One region of the Roseibium sp. RP-7 genome, then DNA from elsewhere that is predicted to be linked to it. Evidence: predicted binding sites of a transcription regulator. Region 1 holds the regulator's gene; the other holds the start of a gene.

Region 1 (7,986 bases):
CTGCTCGAGATCCTGGCCGGTATTCCAACCATCGTTTACGGTCTCTTCGCGCTGCTGACAGTCGGCCCGCTTCTGATGAACGTCTTCGGCTCCGGCGGTGCGCTTGGCGTAAGCTGGATGTCCGGTGCTTCCTCGGTGTTCACCGCGGGCGCTGTCATGGGCATCATGCTGATCCCTTTCGTCAGCTCGCTTTCCGACGACATCATCAACGCTGTGCCGCAGGCCATGCGTGACGGATCGCTCGGACTTGGTGCCACCCATTCGGAAACCGTGAAGCAGGTCATTCTGCCGGCGGCCCTGCCGGGGATCGTCGGGGCCATCCTGCTGGCGGCCTCTCGCGCCATCGGTGAAACCATGATCGTTGTGCTGGGGGCCGGCGCAGCTGCCCGCCTCAGCATGAACCCGCTCGAAGCGATGACCACCGTGACCGCGAAGATCGTCAGCCAGCTCACTGGTGACGCCGACTTTGCCTCCCCGGAAGCCCTTGTCGCCTTCGCACTCGGCATGACCCTGTTCGTCGTGACCCTGGGGCTCAACATCGTCGCGCTCTACATCGTGCGCAAATATCGGGAGCAGTACGACTAATGACCGACACGACCCTTACGCCACCGTCGGGCAAGACCAGTGCTCCGACCCCGCACAAGACCACGTCGATCCTCGAACTCGATCCGCTGACCAGAAAGCGCAACGCCGCTGAAGCGCGCTTCAAGCTCTACGGCATCATTGCCATCGGCATCGGCCTGTTCTTCCTCGTCGCGCTGTTGTGGGCAATCCTGTCCAACGGCCTTGGCGCCTTCAGCCAGACGTTCCTGAAGGTGGATGTCCCGCTCAATCAGGAGCAGATTGCCGAAGCGGAAAAGTCGGTGGTCAAGACCTCCAAGTATCGGGCCATCATTGACGACGCCTTTGCCAAGGAACTTGCCGGTCTCAACATCACCACCGACATGTCGGCAAAGGACCTGCAGAAGCTGTTCTCCTCAGGGGCTGCCGCAACGGTTCGTGACTATGCACTTGCCAACCCGGACAAGATCGGCACGACGGTAACCTTCGAGCTGATCGCCTCATCCCGTGTCGACGGCTACCTGAAGGGCCGCGTCAAGCGCGAGGATCTTGCCGAAGACAAGAACCTGGATGCCGCACACCTGGATCTGGCTGACCAGATGCAGTCCGCCGGCATTCTGGAGAAACGCTTCAACTGGGCCTTCATCACCGGAACCGATGCTTCCGACAGCCGTCCGGAGCAGGCCGGCATCGGGGCGTCCATGATCGGGTCGCTGTTCATGATGCTGGTGGTGCTGTTCCTGTCGCTGCCGATCGGCGTGGCCGCTTCCATCTACCTGGAAGAGTTCGCTCCGCAGAACAAGTTCACCGATCTGATCGAGGTGAATATCTCCAACCTGGCCGCCGTTCCGTCGATCGTGTTCGGTATTCTCGGTCTGGCGGTGTTCATCCAGTTCATGCATCTGCCGCAATCCGCACCACTGGTCGGTGGTCTGGTGCTGACGCTGATGACACTGCCCACGATCATCATCTCCACCCGCGCCTCCTTGAAGGCCGTTCCGCCGAGCATCCGCGATGCGGCCCTTGGTATTGGCGCCTCCAAGATGCAGTCGATCTTCCACCATGTCCTGCCGCTGGCAATGCCTGGAATTCTGACCGGCACGATCATCGGTCTGGCACAGGCGCTTGGGGAAACCGCTCCGCTGCTGCTGATCGGGATGGTCGGTTTCATCGCCTCCAATTTCCCGGACGGTGTGGCTGCCGGTTTCTTCTCTCCGAACTCGGCCATGCCGGCCCAGATCTACGAGTGGGCGAAACGCGCCGACCCGGCTTTCTATGAACGCGCTTGGGGCGGGATCATCGTGCTGCTGGTCTTCCTCATGACCATGAACATTATCGCTATCATCCTGCGCCGCAGGTTTGAACGCCGCTGGTAAGGATTGCTCCGATGAACGAGATGCCGAATTTTGAACAGGCGAAAACCATGACCGACAGCAAAATTTCCGCGAACAAGGTGCAGGTCTATTATGGCGATACCCACGCCATCAAGGACGTGGACATCGAGATCCAGCCGCGGTCCGTGACTGCCTTCATCGGTCCCTCCGGATGTGGCAAGTCGACGTTCCTGCGGACGATCAACCGCATGAACGACACCATCGACATCTGCCGTGTGGAAGGGTCGATCAAGATCGACGGTGAGGACATCTACGATCCCAAGGTCGATCCCGTACAGCTGCGCGCCAAGGTCGGCATGGTTTTCCAGAAGCCGAACCCGTTTCCCAAATCGATCTACGACAACATTGCGTACGGTCCGCGGATCCATGGTCTGGCCCGCAACAAGTCCGAGCTTGATGAAATCGTTGCCTCCAGCCTGCAGAAGGCCGGGCTTTGGGAAGAAGTCAAGAACCGTCTGGACGAGCCGGGCACCGGCATGTCGGGCGGTCAGCAACAGCGTCTGTGCATTGCCCGTGCGATTGCCGTCAGCCCGGAAGTGATCCTGATGGACGAACCGTGCTCGGCGCTCGACCCCATCGCTACCGCGAAGGTGGAAGAGCTGATCGACGAACTGCGGGAAAACTTCACCATCGTGATCGTGACCCACTCGATGCAGCAGGCTGCCCGTGTGTCTCAGCGTACCGCGTTCTTTCACCTGGGTGTTTTGGTGGAGGAAGGTCTGACGGAGGACATCTTTACCAATCCGAAGGACAAGCGTACGCAGGACTATATTACGGGCCGCTTCGGCTAAGCATTTTTTAGGTTTCTGAAGGGGACACAGGATGTCTGAACATACAGTCTCGGCTTACGATGACGAACTGACGGCCATGGCCGGCAAGGTTGCCGAAATGGGTGGTATTGCCGAAAAGGCTTTCGCCGATGCGGTGTCCGCTCTGGTGTCGCAGGATCTGGAGCTTGCCAAGGCGACGATCAAGGGCGATGTCCGTCTGGACAGCCTTTACAACGAACTTGAAGTGAAGCTGATCGAGCTGATCGTCCGCCGCCAGCCGATGGGGCAGGACCTGCGTGAAATCACCGCCGCAACGCGCATTGCCAATGACCTGGAGCGTGTTGGCGATCTTGCCAAGAACGTTGCCAAGCGCGTCATCGCCATCGACAGCGACTTGCAGTCCAAGAAGCTCGCGATCGGTGTGGAGCACATGACGGAACTCGCTCTTTCGCAGCTCAAGCAGGTGCTGGATGCCTACGCCCGCAAGGATGCGGAAGCCGCCCGCCGGGTTCAGGAAGCCGACGCCGAAGTCGACGCGATCTACACGTCGATCTTTCGCGAACTCCTGACCTACATGATGGAAGACCCGCGGGTCATTACCCAGTGCGTCCATCTCTTGTTCTGCGCAAAGAACATCGAGCGCATCGGCGATCACGCGACGAACATCGCCGAGAACGTCTACTACATGGTCACGGGCGAGCGTTTGCCGGAAGACCGGGCAAAGGTCGACGAAACAGGCGCGGTCTGACCCGCCGATAATCGTCGGATTTGCAGAAGATCTTAACGGCCGGCGCTTCGGCGCCGGTTGCGGTAATTGGAGCGAGATGTATGCCGAAGGTGCTCATCGTTGAAGACGAAGAACCGCTCAGCCTTCTATTGAGATACAATTTGGAAGCGGAAGGGTACTCGGTCGAGTCCTGTGTCCGGGGTGACGAGGCGGAAATCCGCCTGCGGGAAAGCCTGCCGGATCTGTTGCTGCTCGACTGGATGCTGCCGGGCCTGTCCGGAATTGAACTGTGCCGCCGCCTGCGGGCGCGCGAGGATACCGAACGCCTGCCGGTCATCATGCTGACGGCACGCGGTGAGGAAGCAGAGCGCATCCGCGGCCTGTCGACCGGTGCCGACGACTACGTGGTCAAGCCCTTCTCGGTACCGGAATTGATGGCCCGCGTGCGCGCCATCCTGCGCCGGGCAAGCCCGGAAGTGGTGTCCAGCATGTTGCGGTCCGGCGATATCGAACTGGATCGCGAAACGCACCGCGTTCGCCGCAACACCAAGGAAATACACCTGGGGCCGACGGAATTCCGCCTGCTGGAATTCCTGATGACATCGCCTGGCCGTGTCTTCTCCCGCGAACAACTGCTGGATGGGGTCTGGGGTCACGATGTCTACGTGGACGAACGCACTGTCGATGTTCACGTCGGTCGCTTGCGCAAGGCTCTGAACAAGGGCAAGGCAAAGGATCCTATCCGTACCGTCCGTGGTGCCGGATACGCCTTCAATGACCAGTTCACCTCTGCCACTGCCTGAGGGCAACTTGCAGAATGGAATTAAGGAGCCCGCTTTCAAGCGGGCTTTTTGTTTCTCAACGGTTATGTGCCTTTCGCGGAGCAAGGTTCTCTTCTGCGACCACCCCATCAGTTGTGTCGGTGTCGGGGCTGATCCTTCGGTCCCTGTCGTGGCGGAGCGGTCAAACAAGGTATGTTTTGATGGAACGGAAACGGCATGGAGCGGTGCCGAGAACAAGCCGTGGGAGGTCACTGTTCGGGGTCGGGCATCTGGTCAATGGAAGGCCCAAACAAAAAAAAGCCCGCCAAATCGGCGGGCTTTCTCATGAATTGGTTAGGTGCGAGGCTATCAGCCTGCCTGAGCCATCGTCTTGCGATCGCGGCGGCGGTCGGCGACCGGCTGATACGCGATCTTGCAGTGATGAGCGCAGTAGGGGACGCCGGCATCGGACTGGCGGCCGCAGAAGTAGAAGTCGTCGGTCGCCGGGTCGCCAATCGGCCATTTGCAGGTCCGCTCGGTCAGCGTCAGGATGGTAGCCCGCTGCGAGATCGGAACGAGCTCTGCAATCGGCTCTACGCGCGGCTTGGCGGCCACCACTGGTGCAGGCGAGATGTCTGCTTTCAGGGCCGTCGCGCCGATCGACTGCGGATGTGAAGTCGTCGGTTTCTTCGGCGCTGCACCCGTTGCAGGAGCTGCGGTGCGCGGCCGGCGCGGCTTGGCGCTTGAAGAGGTGGACTTGGCGCGGCCGGACAGGCCAAGGCGGTGCACCTTGCCGATCACGGCGTTACGGGTAACACCACCCAGTTCGCCTGCGATCTGGCTTGCGCTCAAGCCGTCGCCCCAAAGCTTTTTGAGAAGCTCAACTCGTTCGTTTGTCCAACTCATTGCCGCACCCTTTAGTTTGACCGTCCTGCGGCCATTAACCCCGTGTTAAGCATGCGCAAGCACGCTTAATGCTGGCAGATCTAGTGCCTCTTGGTGATTTGCCTCACGAGATCTCGTGTCTGATTGCTGAGAGGTTACAATAACGTTAATTTGTCAGGCAACCACTCGACCCAAACCAGTTGGGGATGAAACGACTTTTCCCCAATTATGGCGAGGTCATTGAGAATTTTATGAAATCCGCCCTCCGCGGCACATGAAATGTCTTGTGCGCCATTTCCATTGACAGTGCATGGTACCGGCAGTGTATAAGAAAGCCGCTGCGTGCCGCCTCATCGGGGCGGCACGTTGCGTTTTGGCCCTTCGGCATCTTTTTAAGGTGACGGCCCGGCGTCGGGGCGACGCAGGGGACAGCAGGGGCGTTTAAAGGAGACAAACGAGGTTATGTCCGCGACTGCACTATTCGGAAATTACGCAAGATCGAACCTTTCTTTCGATCATGGGGAAGGCGTCTGGCTGGTTACCACCGATGGCCGACGATTCCTCGATTGCGGTTCCGGCATCGCGGTCAACGCACTCGGTCATGCCCATCCGCATCTGGTCAAGGCGTTGCAGGATCAGGCAGCCAAGCTGTGGCATACCTCCAACCTGCACCAGATCCCGGATGGCGAACGGCTGGCGCAGCGCCTGTGCGCGGAAACCTTTGCCGACAAGGTGTTGTTCGTGAATTCCGGCGCGGAAGCGATGGAAGCTGCCATCAAATGCGCGCGCCGTTATCATTATGACAACGGCAACCCCGAGCGGTTCCACATCGTGACCTTCGAAGGCGCCTTCCATGGCCGGACCATCGCGACCATCGCGGCTGGCGGCCAGGCGAAATATCTTGAAGGCTTTGGCCCGAAGGCTCCCGGTTTCGACCAGGTGCCGGCAGGAGACCTGGATGCGCTGAAAGATGCCATCGGTCCGCAAACGGCCGCGATCGCGATCGAGCCCGTGCAGGGCGAGGGCGGTATCCGCGAAATTCCGGCCGATTTCCTGCGTGCGCTGCGCAAGATCTGTGATGACAACGGCATTCTGCTGATCTTCGACGAGATCCAGACCGGTGTCGGACGGACCGGCAAGCTGTTCGCTCACCAGTGGACGGGCGTGGAGCCGGACCTGATGGCAATCGCCAAGGGTATCGGCGGCGGGTTCCCGATGGGCGCATGTCTTGCAACGGCAGAAACGGCAGCGGCGCTGTCCCCCGGGACCCATGGCACCACCTTTGGCGGCAATCCGCTGGCCATGGCAGTCGGCAATGCCGTTCTGGACGTCGTTCTGGAAGACGGGTTCCTGGAAGGTGTCCGTCAGAAGGGGCTCAGCTTCAAGCAGAAGCTGGCCGGACTGGTGGATAGTCATCCGGACGTTCTGGCGGAAGTGCGCGGCAACGGCCTGATGCTCGGTCTGAAATGCGTGGTGCCGGTGGCAGATTATGTGCTTGCAGCCCGTGAAGCCGGTCTTCTGGCAGTTCCTGCCGGCGATAACGTGGTGCGCATCATGCCGCCGCTGACCATGAGCGAAGAGGAAATTTCCATTGCTGTCGAGCGCCTGGAACAGGCTGCTGTCGCCATGGAAGCGAAATTGGCGGAAGGAGCGGCCTGATGACCGCAAACGGAACCTACCGGAACTTTCTGGATCTGACGGACTTCGAAGGCGACGAACTGCGCGCCATCCTGGACACCAGCCGGAAGATCAAGTCGAGCCGTAACGGCGTGCATCGCGGCCAGGGTCCTCTGGCCGGCAAGGTGCTGGCCATGATCTTCGAACAACCGTCGACCCGTACGCGCATTTCCTTCGATGTCGGCATGCGCGAGCTTGGCGGCGAGACCTTGATGCTGACCGGTGCGGAAATGCAGCTCGGCCGCGGAGAGACAATCGCCGATACGGCGCAGGTTCTGTCGCGCTTCGTCGACGCGATCATGATCCGCATCCTCGATCACAACGATCTGCGTGAACTTGCCGACAATGCGACAGTGCCGGTGATCAACGGTCTGACCAAGCTCTCGCATCCCTGTCAGATCATGGCGGATCTGTTGACCTTTGAAGAGCATCGCGGTTCGATCAAGGGCAAGAGCGTTGCCTGGACCGGTGACAGCAACAACGTGCTGGCTTCCTGGATTCATGCCGCGCCGCGCTTCGATTTCGAATTGCGCATCGCGACGCCGGGCGAACTGGCGCCGCCGATGGACCTGATTGAAACTGCTCGTGCCAAGGGTGGTTCCATTCAGGTCACGACGGACCCATATGAGGCAGTCAAGGGGACCGACTGTGTCGTGACCGACTGCTGGGTGTCCATGGGTGATGACGATGCGGAATCGCGTCACAACCTCCTCAGCGCCTATCAGGTCAACAAACGCCTGATGGCTGAGGCAAACCAGGACGCCCTGTTCATGCATTGCCTGCCGGCCCACCGGGGTGAGGAAGTCACCTCGGACGTCATGGACGGTCCCAACTCCGTTGTGTTTGACGAAGCCGAAAACCGGCTCCATGCCCAAAAGGGCATTCTGGCCTGGTGCTTCGGCGCAGCATAAGGCAAGCCAAGTGGCACTTAATCTTGATGAACTGGGCATTACGCCTGCAGGGCTGGACGCTGTCCGGCCCTTTGCCGTGGAAGGGCTCGACGTGCGCGGCCGTGCGGTCGCGCTTGGTCCTGTCCTGGAAAAAATTCTTGACCGGCATGCCTATCCGGAACCGGTCTCGCGCCTGCTGGCGGAAGCGATCGTTCTGACCAGCCTCTTGGGCACGTCGCTGAAATTCGACGGTCGCTTCACGCTGCAGACGCAGACGAAGGGGCCGGTGTCCATGCTGGTCGTCGACTTCAAGTCACCCGA
Region 2 (7,986 bases), on a different contig from region 1:
CGCCTGCAATTTCAAGCAGTGCGTACTGGCGCGATGCACTCCAGATCCGCCATCCGGCCAGCGTGTCGAACGGATCGTTGCCACTTGCCGGCCTGGTCAGGCCAAGCGCCGTGAGAGCGGCAAGGGCAATCGCGTCCACCGGAATGGAGGGCTCTTCTATGAGCTGGGTCAGATCCCGGTCGATGAGGCCGGTGTCGACATCGCCCGCGGCAAAACCTTCATGGCGGCACAGGGCCGCCAGAAAGCCGGCGTTGGTGACGCAGCCGGCAACTTCTGTTGCCTCAAGGCTTGCCAGCAGCTTGCCGAGTGCCGCCTGGCGGGTCGGGCCGTGGACGATCACCTTGGCGATCATCGGATCGTAATAGGGGGTGATTTCATCTCCGGAGCGCACGCCGCTGTCGACCCGGGCGCTGTCTTCCGGAAGGGCCAGATGCTCCAGCGTGCCAATGGCGGGCAGGAAGCCCTTCGGCGCATCTTCCGCATACAGCCGGGCTTCGAAGGCCCAGCCGTTGAAGGAAAGATCTTCCTGGCGCTTTGGCAAGGTTTCGCCGGAGGCCACGCGAAGCTGCCACTCGACCAGGTCTTCGCCGGTGATGAGCTCGGTAACCGGGTGCTCGACCTGCAGCCGGGTATTCATTTCCATGAAATAGAACCGGTCGGACCTGAGGCCTTCGGAAACGTCAGCGATGAACTCGATAGTGCCGGCGCCCGAATAGTCGATGGCCTTGGCCGCGGTCACGGCGGCTTCCCCCATGGCGCGGCGCATTTCCTCCGGCATGCCGGGGGCAGGGGCTTCCTCGATCACCTTCTGGTGGCGGCGTTGCAGCGAGCAGTCGCGCTCGAACAGATGCACGGCATTGCCGTGGCTGTCGCCGAAAACCTGAATCTCGATATGGCGCGGCTTGGTCAGGTATTTCTCGATCAGCACGCGGCCATCGCCAAAACTCGCTTCGCCTTCGCGCTGTGCGCCTTTCAGGGCGTCTGCAAAATCCTTCGGGTCATCGACCCGGCGCATGCCTTTGCCACCACCGCCGGCACGCGCCTTGATCAGCACCGGATAGCCGATCCGGTCGGCCTGCTCCTTCAGGAAGTCCGCGTCCTGGTTTTCGCCATGATATCCGGGCACCACCGGCACGCCGGCCTTTTCCATCAGCGCCTTGGCGGCATCCTTCAGGCCCATGGCGCGGATGGAAGAGGCGCTCGGGCCGATGAAGGCTATGCCGGCCCTGTCGAGGGCGTCGACGAAATCCGGATTTTCCGACAGGAAGCCGTAGCCCGGATGCACGGCTTCGGCGCCACTCAGCTTGCAGGCTTCGATGATCTTGTCAGCCTTCAGATAGCTTTCCGAGACCGGTGCCGGTCCAATACGGAAAGCTTCGTCGGCCATGGCAACGTGCTTGGCCCTGGCGTCCGCATCGGAATAGACCGCAACGGTCTTGATGCCGAGCTTCTTGGCCGTTGCCATCACCCGGCAGGCAATCTCGCCGCGGTTGGCAATGAGGATCTTCTTGAACATTTCTCAGTTCTCCTCCCAGGGAGTGACTAGTGCGCCGGGGGTATCGGCAGTTCGGTCCGGAGCAAGATCCGGCATATGTTGTATGGGCAGCTCGCTGAACACCGTGATGGAGTTCCGGCTCCCGTCGGCAAGGAGTGCGCTTCGTCCGGTTGCCAGCACGCTCACCTTCAGGCCGCCGACGGAGAGGGTGTCGCCCTTGTCGATATTGCCTTCGTCGAGCGCAACCAGGATGGCCGTCAGGGGCTGCGTCAGCTGTATGTCGGGATGCTGGTCACGGAACGCTGCTTCGATATCCGGGCCGCATTCCACCATCGAGCGGACTTCACCCTTCATGAGGTTTCCTCCCGAGTGCTGCCAGAAGATGGGCATGGCTTGCCTCGTCGAAGGCAACCAGTGTGACGGTTTCGATTTTCGGCAGGTCCTCCAGAACCCGTTTGACAGTTTCCACCGCGATCGACGCGGCGCTGCCGGCCGGATAGCCGTAAATGCCGGTGGAAATGGCCGGGAAGGCTATGCTTCTGCAGCCGGTTTCTGCCGCAAGACGCAGGCTGGTTTCATAACAGGAGGCAAGAAGGTCCGCTTCGCCCGACGTGCCGCCTTTCCAGACGGGGCCGACCGTGTGGATGACGTGACGGGCGGGCAGGCGGTAGCCACTGGTGATCTTTGCGTTGCCTGTTTCACAGCCGTTAAGCGTCCTGCATTCGGCCAGGAGCTCCGGACCTGCCGCACGGTGGATCGCCCCGTCGACACCGCCGCCGCCGAGCAGCGACGAGTTGGCCGCGTTGACGATGGCATCCGCGTCGAGCCGGGTGATGTCGCCTATGTGTGTCTCGATCCTGCTCATGGCTTGAGCTCCGGCTGCAGATCTTCAACAACCTTGAAGCGCTCGCAGACAAGGTCCATTTCCGGGTCAAATCCGCCGTTGCGTTCAAAGAAGACCTGATGGTCCCTGCGCCAGCCGGCGAGGTCATCATTCTCGCCTTCCGCCAGGGCGAAGTCTTCCCCGACATCGCAGAAGCGCACGACGGACACTTCCAGTGTTTCGATCACCAGCGCGGGGGTGTCGTCCCAGTTCAGTGCAATGTCCCGCCGTCCATGAACGGGCAGGACCTCACCACCGTCCTCATAGCTCTGCAAGGCACCGCATGTGGCGGTTTTCCTGCCGGCGCGGACAAGGGCGATGAGCTGGGCACACAGGTCCGCATTGTCGCCGAACTTGAAGGTTTCGGCGCCGGGGTATCTTGCTTTCAGCTCGTCGATGGACATCGGATCACATCCTGAAGAGACCGAAGCGCGTGTCTTCGATCGGGGCGTTGAGGGCTGCCGACAGGGAAAGGCCCAGAATGTCCCGGGTCTTGCGCGGGTCGACAATGCCATCGTCCCAGAGCCGGGCAGTCGCGTAAAGCGGGTGACCCTGCTGTTCGAACTGATCGATGATCGGTTGCTTGAAGGTTTTTTCCTCATCCGCCGACCAGCTGCCACCCTTGCGCTCGATACCGTCGCGGCGGACGGTGGCAAGCACGCCGGCGGCCTGTTCGCCGCCCATGACAGAAATGCGGGAATTGGGCCAGGTCCACAGGAAGCGCGGCGAATAGGCCCGGCCGCACATGCCGTAGTTGCCGGCACCGAAGGAGCCGCCCACCAGCATGGTGATCTTCGGGACCGAGGTGGTGGCGACCGCCGTCACCAGCTTGGCACCGTCCTTGGCAATGCCGCCGCTTTCATATTTGCGGCCGACCATGAAGCCGGTGATGTTCTGCAGGAACACCAGTGGAACCTTGCGCTGGGAACAGAGCTCGACGAAGTGGGCCCCTTTCACCGCGCTTTCGGAAAACAAAACACCGTTGTTGGCGATGATGCCAACCGGCATGCCATGGATATGGGCGAAGCCGCAGACCAGAGTGGTGCCGTAGCGGGCCTTGAATTCATCGAAGCGCGATCCGTCGACGGTGCGGGCGATCACTTCGCGGATGTCGTAGGGCGTTTTCAGATCGGCCGGAACGACACCGAGGATTTCGTCCGGATCGTAGAGCGGGTCTTCCGGCGTCTGCAGCGCGACGGATGGGGTCTTGGTGCGGTTGAGGCTGGCGATGGCGCGGCGGGCGAGCGCCAGTGCGTGGGCATCGTCGCGGGCAAGATGATCGGCAACACCGGACAGGCGCGTGTGGACATCGCCGCCGCCGAGATCTTCTGCAGATACTTCCTCGCCGGTGGCGGCCTTCACCAGGGGCGGGCCGGCCAGGAAGATGGTGCCCTGGTTCTTGACGATGATGGTCTCGTCCGACATGGCCGGCACATAAGCGCCGCCCGCGGTGCAGGAGCCCATGACGACCGCGATCTGGGCGATGCCTTTTGCCGACATGTTGGCCTGGTTGAAGAAGATGCGGCCAAAGTGGTCGCGGTCCGGGAAGACCTCGTCCTGGTTGGGCAGGTTGGCGCCGCCGCTGTCGACCAGATAGATACAGGGCAGATTGTTTTCCGAGGCAATTTCCTGGGCGCGCAGGTGTTTCTTGACCGACATCGGATAATAGGTGCCGCCTTTGACGGTGGCGTCATTGGCGAGGATCATCACCTCGCGGCCTTCAACCCGGCCGATGCCCGCGATCATGCCGGCGGCGGGAGCAGCGCCCTCATACATCTCGTGGGCGGCCAGCATGCCGACTTCCAGGAAGGGTGAGCCGGGATCGAGCAGGCGGGAGACGCGTTCGCGCGGCAGGATCTTGCCGCGGGACACATGACGCTGTCGGGCGGTCTCGCCACCACCGTCCAGGGCTGTCTGGGCTGCTGCCTTGACGGTGTCCATGGCCGCTTCGTGGGCGGCGCGGTTTGCTGCAAACTGTTCGCTTCTCGGCGATAGGCTCGATTTCAGGATGCTCATGTCACCCGGTCTCCCTTGGATCAACCTTGTGGACGGTCGATTGAGTTCAGTTGCTTGCTCCCCACGCGTCCGGTTTCACGCCTGAGGGGCCGGAATGTGTTGGTTCCCCGGCGCAACGGCCTTGCGCGCCAGGTCCAGGTAAATCTCTTCGATATCCAGTTTCGACAGGCGGCCGCCTTGGCGGTACCAGCTCGGAATGCCAGTCAGCATGGCGATGATCGCGCGGGTGGCGACCCTCGGTTCGCGGACGCTGTAGCGCCCTTCAGCGGAGCCGGTTTCCAGAATACCCGTCAGGATGCCCTCGTAGCGACGGCGCTCGGCTTCGACGATGTCGAAGTTGTCCGGTTCGAGATTGCGCAGTTCCATGTAGGAAATGAACACCTCGTCCGCCCGTTCCAGGTGATAGCGGATGTGGAAGCGGACAAAACGCTCCAGCGGGTCCATGTCAGCCGCAAAAGCCGCTTCGTCCCAGGCAGCAAGGAGTTCGCCCATGTGGGCGAGCATCAGGTCCTTCAGGATATCCTGCTTGGTCGGAAAATGGTTGTAGAGCGCGCCTGGCTGAACGCCGACATCGGCGGCGATTTCGCGCATGGAGACAGCGGCATAACCGTTGGCGGCAAAGCGTTTCAGGGCTGCCTTGCGCACACGTGCGGCAGTCTCCTGGCCTTTCGCGCCCGTTCTGGATCGGCTTTGCGGTCTTGCGGCTGCACTTGCCATCTTGTTTCTCCCTATTGCAAAAAATAAATGAACGTTCGTTCATTTGCAAGGGTAATTTGAGTGCGAAAGCGTTGCTGCTAGAAAGAATGACAGGGGAACAGGCGCGACTGTCAAAAAACTTTCATGGATAACCTGTTCACAGTCCTTGGGCATTCTGCGTCCGGTTGAATGCGCTGACGAACCTGGGCGTACCTCCGGGATGTATTTCAAAGGAACCGATTGATGACCGAAGAAAGTGCAAAAACCTGGGTTGAAGCGGAATGGGCAGACAGCCTGGACGAAGAGCTGGAGATGGAGATCGACGATTTTCTCGTCGCCAAGGATCTCGCCTTCATCTCCGCGAAGAAGCACAAGTCGACCATCGACCGGAACACCTATTTCCACGAGTTGCTGCGTCTGCAGGCCGAACTGGTGAAGCTGCAGGACTGGGTGCAGCATACCGGTGAGAAGATCGTGATCATCTTCGAGGGGCGCGACGCTGCCGGCAAGGGCGGGGTCATCAAGCGCATCGCGCAAAGGCTCAATCCGCGTGTCGCCCGTGTCGTGGCGCTGCCGGCACCAACCGACCGTGAAAAGACCCAGTGGTACTTCCAGCGCTACGTGCCGCATCTGCCGGCCGCCGGCGAAATGGTGCTGTTCGACCGCTCCTGGTACAACCGCTCCGGCGTCGAGCGCGTCATGGGCTTTGCCAGTGATAGCCAGGTGGAGGAGTTCTTCCACGATGTGCCGGAATTCGAACGCATGATCGTGCGCTCCGGCGTGCGGCTGATCAAATACTGGTTCTCCATTACGGATGAAGAACAGCAGCTGCGCTTCCTGATGCGCATCCACGATCCGCTGAAGCAGTGGAAACTGTCACCGATGGACCTGGAATCCCGCGTGCGCTGGGAGGATTACACCAAGGCCAAGGAAGAAACCTTCGAGCGGACCAATATTCCCGAAGCACCCTGGTTCATCGTGGAAGGCAACGACAAGAAGCAGGCGCGCCTCAACTGCATCAGCCACCTCCTGTCGATGATCCCTTACGAAGATATCCCGCACGACCCGATCAAGCTGCCGGAACGGGTCTACAATTCCGATTATGAGCGCAAGGTCCTGCCGGAACATCTCTACGTGCCGGAGAAATTCTGAGCCGGGACAGTGCTCCCTTCACGGGCGCGGCGCTGCTGTGTGAAATCGCGGTGAAAGACCTTCGATGTCTCCCCGGATCTCCGCTACGCTTGTCCGGAGGGCGAGGTTGGTGTGACTGCTGCCCGCGTCCAGCCGATGAGGCCGGATTCAAATCAGCTTTTCACCAGCGAGCAGGCCTTTCTCCGGCCTTTCTGCCCTTGCGGAGTTAAATCGTTTTATGTCATCTGGCGTGCGTACCTCAAAATCATGGGAAGGATGCCGGCATGACGGAAAAGACTATCAGGTGGGGGATCGTTTCGACCGCGAAAATCGGTCTTGATAAGGTCATTCCGGGCATCCAGCGGTCGAAGACCGGCACCGCCTATGCGATTGCTTCGCGAGATCTCGACCGGGCAAAGGAAGCAGCGAAGGGTCTCGGCATCGAGAAGGCCTACGGATCATACGAGGAGCTGCTCGCAGATCCGGAGATCGACGCGATCTACAATCCGCTGCCCAACCACATGCATGTGCCCGTGACGATCCAGGCGGTGAACGCGGGCAAGCACGTGCTTTGCGAAAAGCCGGTCGCGCTGAATGCCGAAGAGGCAAAGCAGCTTCTGGAGTTGCCGAAGGACAAGCTGGTTGCCGAAGGCTTCATGGTTCGGGCCCACCCGCAGTGGATCAAGGCGCGCGAGATCGTGCGGTCCGGCGATCTGGGGGAGCTGAAGGCGATCCAGACCTTCTTCAGCTACTACAATGATGACCCGGGTAACATCCGCAACAAGGCGGATATCGGTGGGGGTGCGCTGCTCGACATCGGTTGCTACACGATGCTGGCCGGCCGGTATTTCTTCGATGCCGAACCGCAGCGGGTCGTTTCGCTTATCGACCGGGATCCCGCCTTCGGCACCGACCGCATGACCAGTGCCCTGCTCGACTTCGGCAACAACCGGCATCTCAACTTCACCGTCTCGACCCAGCTGACGCCTTATCAGCGCATTCATCTGGTCGGTACGAAGAAGCGGCTGGAAATCGTCATCCCGTTCAACGCGCCGCAGGGCGAAGCTGTTCAGATCCGGATTGACGACGGCTCGCTGCTCGGCGATGCGGCGATGCAGTCGGATATCATCGCGCCTTGCGATCAATATGCCGAACTGGCGGACGTGTTTGGCCGGGCGATCACCGGTGAAGCGCCGCTTCCTTATGGCGCGGAAGATGCCGTCCAGAACATGAAGATCCTCGACGCCATCTTCGCGTCGGCCGAAAAGGATGGCTGGGTCAGCATCGGCTAAGCCGTTCGCACACCCTGCCTCCCGCAAAGCCAGGTCCCGGCCTCGAGCCGGGACCTGTTTTTTTGAGGAGACCGCGGGGCAAAGGCCTGCGCAGCCACGAAAGGACTTGGCGTGGTTGAAAAGTCGCCTTGTGTTCAAATCTCCACAAAAGCGAACCCGTTGTCGCGTGTTTCCAGATATCCGAACCTGTCGGTAGACAGGTGGGTCGCGGCGAAAGGGATCCTGTCTGCCGACAGCCTGTCGAACAGAGCCCTTCTTGTTTTCACGGCCAGATCCGGGTCGCTGTCGAGCGCATAACGGACATCCGGATTGGCAAATTGCAGCGCATCGGACACCACGACATCCGCGAGCAGAATGGCTTCCTCGCTGCCTGAAGAAAGGTGCAAGGCCTGATGGCCAGGGGTGTGGCCGGGCGCTGAAAGCAGGGTGATGCCATCGCCGAGGTCGGTATCGCCGCGATGAAGCCGGAGCTG

Evidence for each region. The regulator PhoB, encoded in region 1, activates phosphate uptake and scavenging genes when phosphate is short. The targets are predictions, from matches to a motif close to TGTCATNNANCTGTCAT.
Region 2: the regulator PhoB is predicted to act here: its motif matches at 5,220-5,236, upstream of ppk2 (polyphosphate kinase 2).

Annotation. Positions count from the first base shown of each region.
Region 1 covers NZ_JBRKQA010000001.1:1,170,412-1,178,397, forward strand. The annotation lists gene pstC (phosphate ABC transporter permease subunit PstC) at 1-585, shown strand, start outside; gene pstA (phosphate ABC transporter permease PstA) at 585-1,937, shown strand; gene pstB (phosphate ABC transporter ATP-binding protein PstB) at 1,985-2,746, shown strand; gene phoU (phosphate signaling complex protein PhoU) at 2,778-3,473, shown strand; gene phoB (phosphate regulon transcriptional regulator PhoB) at 3,554-4,255, shown strand; gene ACVDG9_RS05360 (GcrA family cell cycle regulator) at 4,583-5,119, opposite strand; gene ACVDG9_RS05365 (aspartate aminotransferase family protein) at 5,561-6,757, shown strand; gene argF (ornithine carbamoyltransferase) at 6,757-7,686, shown strand; gene ACVDG9_RS05375 (Hsp33 family molecular chaperone) at 7,697-7,986, shown strand, end outside.
Region 2 covers NZ_JBRKQA010000003.1:84,010-91,995, reverse strand. The annotation lists gene ACVDG9_RS23140 (ATP-binding protein) at 1-1,516, opposite strand, end outside; gene ACVDG9_RS23135 (type 2 periplasmic-binding domain-containing protein) at 1,520-1,849, opposite strand; gene ACVDG9_RS23130 (O-acetyl-ADP-ribose deacetylase) at 1,839-2,360, opposite strand; gene ACVDG9_RS23125 (ASCH domain-containing protein) at 2,357-2,782, opposite strand; gene ACVDG9_RS23120 (carboxyl transferase domain-containing protein) at 2,787-4,394, opposite strand; gene ACVDG9_RS23115 (TetR/AcrR family transcriptional regulator) at 4,470-5,111, opposite strand; gene ppk2 (polyphosphate kinase 2) at 5,334-6,242, shown strand; gene ACVDG9_RS23105 (Gfo/Idh/MocA family protein) at 6,506-7,513, shown strand; gene ACVDG9_RS23100 (MBL fold metallo-hydrolase) at 7,648-7,986, opposite strand, start outside.